2 regions of the Halobacillus sp. B23F22_1 genome follow, and region 1 is predicted to be linked to the other one. Evidence: riboswitches for the same ligand, from Rfam matches in the RefSeq annotation. Region 1 holds a riboswitch; the other holds the start of a gene.

Evidence for each region. A riboswitch is a leader RNA that binds a small molecule or an ion and turns the genes downstream of it on or off. The one in region 1 is predicted to bind cobalamin.
Region 2: it holds a riboswitch for cobalamin, as region 1 does, so the genes downstream of both, ACGTNH_RS09965 (DUF4430 domain-containing protein) here and ACGTNH_RS05410 (ABC transporter substrate-binding protein) in region 1, are expected to answer to the same signal.

What each region holds. Positions count from the first base shown of each region.
Region 1 is NZ_JBIEKE010000001.1:1,039,483-1,042,895, forward strand. It holds gene ACGTNH_RS05405 (DUF819 family protein) at 1-900, shown strand, start outside; cobalamin riboswitch at 1,400-1,583, shown strand; gene ACGTNH_RS05410 (ABC transporter substrate-binding protein) at 1,713-2,690, shown strand; gene ACGTNH_RS05415 (FecCD family ABC transporter permease) at 2,683-3,413, shown strand, end outside.
Region 2 is NZ_JBIEKE010000002.1:429,070-432,482, forward strand. It holds gene ACGTNH_RS09960 (ATP-binding protein) at 1-1,071, shown strand, start outside; cobalamin riboswitch at 1,111-1,291, shown strand; gene ACGTNH_RS09965 (DUF4430 domain-containing protein) at 1,455-1,859, shown strand; gene ACGTNH_RS09970 (ECF transporter S component) at 1,865-2,380, shown strand; gene ACGTNH_RS09975 (helix-turn-helix transcriptional regulator) at 2,460-2,729, shown strand; gene ACGTNH_RS09980 (ferredoxin) at 2,764-3,012, opposite strand; gene ACGTNH_RS09985 (YpbB family protein) at 3,131-3,413, shown strand, end outside.

The DNA.
Region 1 (3,413 bases):
GGATCAATCATTGGTTTCTTTCTTTTAAAAGACGTAGTTCCCGGTCTAGATCAGGTAGGGGCGATGATGACAGGGTCTTACATAGGGGGCGGCGTGAACTTTGCGGCTTTGTCTGCTAAGTTTGAAGCACCTGGAGAACTCGTTTCCTCTGCTGTGGTTGCAGATAATTTAATGATGGCTGTTTATTTCTTCATACTAATGGCACTGCCGGCAATTGGCTTTTTTACTAAAAGGTTTAAGACGCCTTATATGGATGAGCGGTCTGAGTCTGATGTGAATGAGAACGACCAAACAGATGCGGCCTCTTACTGGGGTAGAAAAGAAATGTCGCTTCAGGATATAGGTTTGGCTGTTGGTAGTTCATTTGTGCTCGTGGCTGCTTCTTTTACAATTGCCGATTGGTTTGGTGAACTTATTCCAGCAGGTGAGGATGTTAATATCCTAAGTAATGTACTAAACGGAATTCTAGGTGATGGATATTTAATGTTAACTACATTGACGATGATTGCTGTTACTGTGTTTCCAAAGTATTTTGAAGGGATTCATGGCGCTCAGGAAATAGGCACATACTTGATTTATATCTTCTTTGTGGTCATAGGAATTCCAGCGTCAGTTGTGCTTATTTTTCAAAATGCTCCAATGCTGCTGGTGTTTGTATTTATTATCGTGATGAGTAATATGGTGGTTTCTTTTGTCTTAGGACGCGTCTTTAAATTTAGCCTGGAAGAAGTAATCGTTGCGTCTAACGCCAATATTGGCGGCCCGACGACAGCAGCTGCGATGGCGATTGCGAAGGGATGGACGAAGCTGGTGGTGCCGATTCTCTTAGTCGGTACACTCGGTTATATTGTAGGAAACTATATCGGTACAGGTATTGGTGTCTGGTTCAGTAGTTTTTAAGTAGTGAATAGGACAGGACAAAGTGCATTATCGCTCCCTCAAAATACTTGAGTTTACTGGATAAATTCTATCAAGCCCCACGCATTACTTGTCGGGGGATGCTTTCCGCGGGCACGGCCTCAGCTAACTTGGTCAAGAAGATCACTTGACCCAGTGGATCCTCGGCTTGCGCTGTTCCCGCGACGCATCACAGGACGTGGCCGGTTTTAATCGACCAGGCGTCAACCCCGAACGCTCATCGCAGTATCAACAGAGATCAATTTAACACCCATTCGAATGTTTAAAATATCTGCTCTTATGAACCTTCTATATGGGGGCTGGTTAGAGAACGATATAAGATGAAAACGAAGAACAATCAACTGAAGCATAGATACTTATGTATCGGCTTCTTATTTTATTGGGAAAATAATTAGTAAATGGGAGAGGAAGACGTTTATACAATTATTATAGGTAAACCCGTGATTTTTCCGAATTGTTCATTTAAAATAGAAAGGAATAGAATATCGTCGAAAAAATAGGCGTGATGGACGTTTCATCACTTAAAAGGGAAGTTGGTTCGATTCCAACGCGGTCCCGCCACTGTATTTGCGAGCGATCTGCATAATTCCACTGTGTGTAAGCATGGGAAGGAGCAGCAAGCGATGACCATAAGCCAGGAGACCTACCTATTTTTCTTCACCAAAACCCTACGCGGATAGGAGGTGTGATCAGAAGCGGCTTGCCATAATCGTGCAGACGCGTTGGTTACGTATACACATCTAAATGTAGGATGTGTTTTTTTGTGTTCATTTTTATAAAAAGGGGAGATCGTTATGAAAAAGTACTGGCGTTACATAGGGGTTGCTTGTTTATCCGCTGGATTGCTCATGGGATGTGCAGACGATTCAAGTGAGGAATCAAATGATGAAGCACCGGAAGATAGCAATGAAGAAGCTTCTGGTGAAACGAGCTATCCGTTAATAGTCGAAGATGCGGTGGAAAACGAAGTAGAAATAGAAGAGGATCCTGAGCGCATTGTCAGTTTAATTCCGAGCAATACGGAAATTGCGTTTGAGCTTGGCGCAGGCGATGAGGTCGTCGGTGTGTCAGAGAACGATAATTACCCGGAAGAGGTATCGGAGCTTGATCAGGTCGGGGGTATGGAAATTAATGTGGAAAAAGTAATCTCCCTTGAGCCTGATTTGGTACTGGCCCATGCCTCCAGCGCGCACAATTCACAGGAAGCACTTGAACAGATCGAAGAGGCAGGAATTGCCGTATACGTTGTTGAAGATGCGGCCAGCTTTGACGGGGTTTACGACACGATCGAAGCTGTTGGTGAACTCGTGAATGAGCAGGAAAATGCGAAGGAAATCGTAAATAGCATGCAGGAAGACGTTGAGGCAGTAGAAGAACAGGCTGCAGAAGTCGAAGAGTCGAAACGTGTGTTTGTCGAGGTGTCTCCTGAGCCGGAAATTTATACAACTGGGACAGGCACATTTATGAATGAGATGCTTGACATGATTCAGGCGGAAAATGCGGCAGCTGATGAAGAGGGCTGGGTGCAGATGAATGAGGAAGCTGTCATCGACATGCAGCCGGACACGATTATTACGACGTATGGTTACTACACAGAAGATCCAGTAGAGCAAGTGTTAAGCCGTGAGGGATGGGAAGAAGTTCCTGCAATTGAAAATGAAGAAGTCATCGATGTGCACTCTGACCTTGTCACCCGCTCAGGACCGCGGTTAGTAGAAGGGTTGAAAGAGCTGGCAGAAGCGGTTTACCCTGACACATTTGGCGATGAGTAAATTTTTCACCTACGCAGGATCTCTACTGGTATTAGCCGGTGCGATCATAGCCGCGGTAGGAGCGGGCAGCGTGTCTGTTCCACTTCCAGATATTGTAAAAGTGATTATTGCTCAAGTAACACCTTTTTTCCCACAGGTGGATACTGTTCATGCCAGTATTATCGGGGATGTCCGGCTGCCGCGTGTTTTATTAGCTGGTCTGGTGGGGGCCTCGCTTGCGATTTCAGGCGCAGCTTTTCAAGGACTTTTACAAAATCCGCTGGCTGACCCTTATACGTTAGGTGTTTCATCAGGGGCTTCCGTAGGGGCCGTGCTCGTCCTGTTCCTCGGTCTTTCATTTCCCATCTTCTCAATGGTTACGCTGCCGGTTATGAGTATCTTAACGGCCGTACTAGCGCTGCTGTTTGTCATTACGTTTGCCCGCATGCTTGATCACACCCTGTCGATTGAGACGCTTATTTTAACAGGAATTGTGATGGGATCTTTTTTAGGCTCCCTCATTTCTTTAATGATTGCCTTAACTGGCGATGAACTGCGGCAGATCGTAGGCTGGCTGCTAGGAAGCGTCGCAATGAGAGGCTGGAATTACGTCAGTCTGCTCATTCCCTTTTTTGTAATCGGGTCACTTCTGCTCTTAATTCAAGGACAAGAGCTTAACGCGATGTCTTTAGGAGAAGAACGGGCGAAGCAGCTCGGCGTTCCGACCGAAAAACGAAAAGCGGT
Region 2 (3,413 bases), on a different contig from region 1:
CATATTGATGCACTGAATCATGAGAAGGAACAGCTTTCGGGCATTCTGCGTTCAATGGCAGATGGTGTACTCACTATGAATCGACAAGGAGATATTCTCGTCTCTAATCCTCCAGCTGATCAATATTTAGATGCTTGGTCATTTGAAAATGAAGAGCAATTAATAGAAGATGAATCATCTAGAAAAGCTTTGCCTTCTCCGATGAGGAAACTCTTTGAGAAGGTAATTGAATTAGAACATGAGCAGATGACAGAGGTAATGCTACAGGGGCGCTCCTGGGTAATTATTATGACTCCCCTTTATGATCAAAATCATATTAGAGGAGCTGTAGCTGTTCTTCGTGATATGACAGAAGAACGAAGGTTAGATAAATTAAGAAAAGACTTTATTGCCAATGTTTCTCATGAGCTGCGAACTCCAATTTCTATGCTCCAAGGATATAGTGAAGCAATCGTAGATGATATTGCTGAATCAAGAGAAGATAAAAATGAACTGGCTGCTATTATTCACGATGAATCGCTCAGAATAGGCAGGTTAGTTAATGAATTGTTAGATCTGGCCAGGATGGAAGCCGGTCACATCTCCTTGCGTGTAGAAGAAATAGAAGTTGAACCTTTTGTTGAAAAGGTTTTACGCAAATTTAAAGGGTTAGCTGATGAGAAACAAGTAAAGCTTGAGCATCATATATCAGTAAATGAACCCTTTATACGAATTGATGCTGACCGTATCGAGCAAGTATTAACGAATTTGATAGATAATGCGATTCGACATACAAGCGTAAAGGGCTACGTGTCAGTGGATGTGAAAACAGACAAGGAATTATTTATACAAGTGACTGACTCAGGATATGGAATTCCTGATGAAGACTTACCATTTATATTTGAGCGATTTTATAAAGCGGATAAATCCCGAAAGAGAGAATCCTCGCAAAAGGGTACAGGGCTGGGGCTGGCCATTGCCAAAAATATTGTGGAAGCTCATAAAGGTAATATTCAAGTTCATAGTAAAATAAATGAAGGAACAACATTTACTGTGCAAATTCCTAATGAAAAGGATGATTCAGAAAATTAGATTGCTATTCTCGACAGGTTCATGTAATCTAGATAAAGAACTTCATAGCATGATGTTGGTGCCTGAACTAGGCTGAAAAGGGAATCTGGTGTAATTCCAGAGCTGTCCTCGCAACTGTAAGTGTAGACGAACGGAAATAACCACTGTAACTTTATTATGGGAAGGTTTCTTAGTAGAAAGACACACAAGTCAGTAGACCTGCCAAGATCACTCGTTTCAAGGCTTCGGGGATTGAGCGTTTGAGGCAGCCATAAGGTATGAATTTATGATTTATTCCACTTGGTTTGTCTTTAGCCTGCCCTTTGTCGAAAAGGGCAGGCTTTTTAGCGTTGTACATATCTATAAAAGCGTTGAAACAGTAATTATAGAAAGGAAGATCAACAATGGGAAAAAGTATTCAAGCATTATTGTTTTCACTCGTAGCTGCTGCTTTTTTAGTAGGATGTCAGGCAGAAGAAGAGACGAGTAACGAGCCTTCAGAGGAAGCGAATCAGCAGGAAGAAGTTACTATTGAAGTGGAAGTTTCAGAAGATGAAGGGGAAGAGGTAATTTCTACAGAAGAACATTCGGTGGAAGAAGGCACAATTCTAATGGATGTTATGGAAGATAATTATGAAATTGAGCAAGAAGAAGGTTTTATTAATAGTATTGAAGGTATAAGTGCTGAAGATGGAGAACAAAAAGCATGGATGTATACGATAAACGGGGAAGAAGCTTCAGTAGGAGCTAATGAATATGAAGTGGAAGAAGGAGACGAAATTAACTTCGATTTTCAATCATGGGAATGATGTAAATGAAGACTTATAAAATTACGTTAATCGCAATGCTGGCTGCGCTAGCAGTCGCTGGAAGAATAGCAATGGGTCATTTACCCAATATTCAGCCCGTTACAGCTATTGTTATATTGACGGGATTTTGGCTAGGTCCTTTTGCGGCTGTTATTATGGCATTTTTAACCACTTTTTTATCGAATATTATCTTAGGGATGGGAATATGGTCGATTTGGCAAGTCGTTTCATGGTCTGTTATAGGAATGATTGCCGGGTTGCTAGGTAAGTATTGGTCTACCATTCCATTATGGTGCTTAGCCGTATACGGTTTTTTTAGCGGAATCTTTTTTGGTTTTATGATATCAGTGACAATGTACACGGCAGGCCAGCCATTCTGGGGATATTATTTAGCTGGTCTTCCTATGGATGTTAATCACGCGATTGCTAATACCGTATTCATTGCCCTATTATCACCTGTTCTAGGTACCTTATTTAACCGGTATCAAAAAAGAAATCTTTCGCAGAAGGCTGCCCATTAGAGGCGGCCTTTTTTATGATCCATAGAATAATAGAAGCGTATCTGATAAAATAAAAGGAGTTAAGAAGGAGAAGGTAAGAATGGATCGCTGCGAGATAAGAAAAATAGTTTCGCTCAAACTAAAACTTGTACGGGTTGAGGCAGGCTTTACCCAAAGCTCTATGTCCCAAATGATCGGACTGTCGAAAAAAACGCTTGTTCAAATTGAAAAAGGTCGACTAGTAGCAGGTTGGTCTACAGCTGTCACGGTATGTGCTTTGTTCTCTGAGAGCCGGATATTAAGAACGGCTCTGGAAGATTCACCTATAAAGGTCATAAAAAGACTGGGCTTTAATGAGTGGGAGCAGTAAAAAAACCCCTCTCTAAAGAAAGGGACTTTTTCGTTCACTCAAATCTCAGCGGATCTCCGTTAAAGGGCTTCTCTTCAATCTTGATTGAGTCTGTTGGACAACCTTCGTAAGCATCTTCCATGTCATCCTCCAAATACTCTGGAACTTCTTCCAAGCCTTTATTTTCATCTAGAACGACATAGGCTAACCCTTCATCGTCATAGTCAAATATATCTGGAGCGGCTGCACCACAGGCCCCGCATGCAATACAAGTGTCTTGATCTACTATCGTATATTTAGCCAAATTCATGAACCTCCTTTATGTTTTACCTCATGAAGATTGACTTAGAGGATCAATGCCATAGGTTTATTGTAAATTGGTAAACGAGACATTTCAATACCTAAGGAAAAGAGGACGTTACATGTTTGAAGCAATCTTGTTGAAATGTATTCTTTCGTTAAGAGGAGAGCGTTCTATTTCAGGTGTCTATCATTTGATTCAAGGGAAGCGCTCTTCACAAACATTACAAGATGCTAGAATCTATGAATTAGACCGCTTATTTGGTGTATACCCCCAACTGAATAAAGAACAAGTAAATAATGTAATGGAGCAGATGGTTAATAAGGGATGGATAGAAGTAAACGAAGAAGGTATGCCAGTAATAAAAGATGCGGGCGTGAATCACTTATCTTCTTCTATTATTA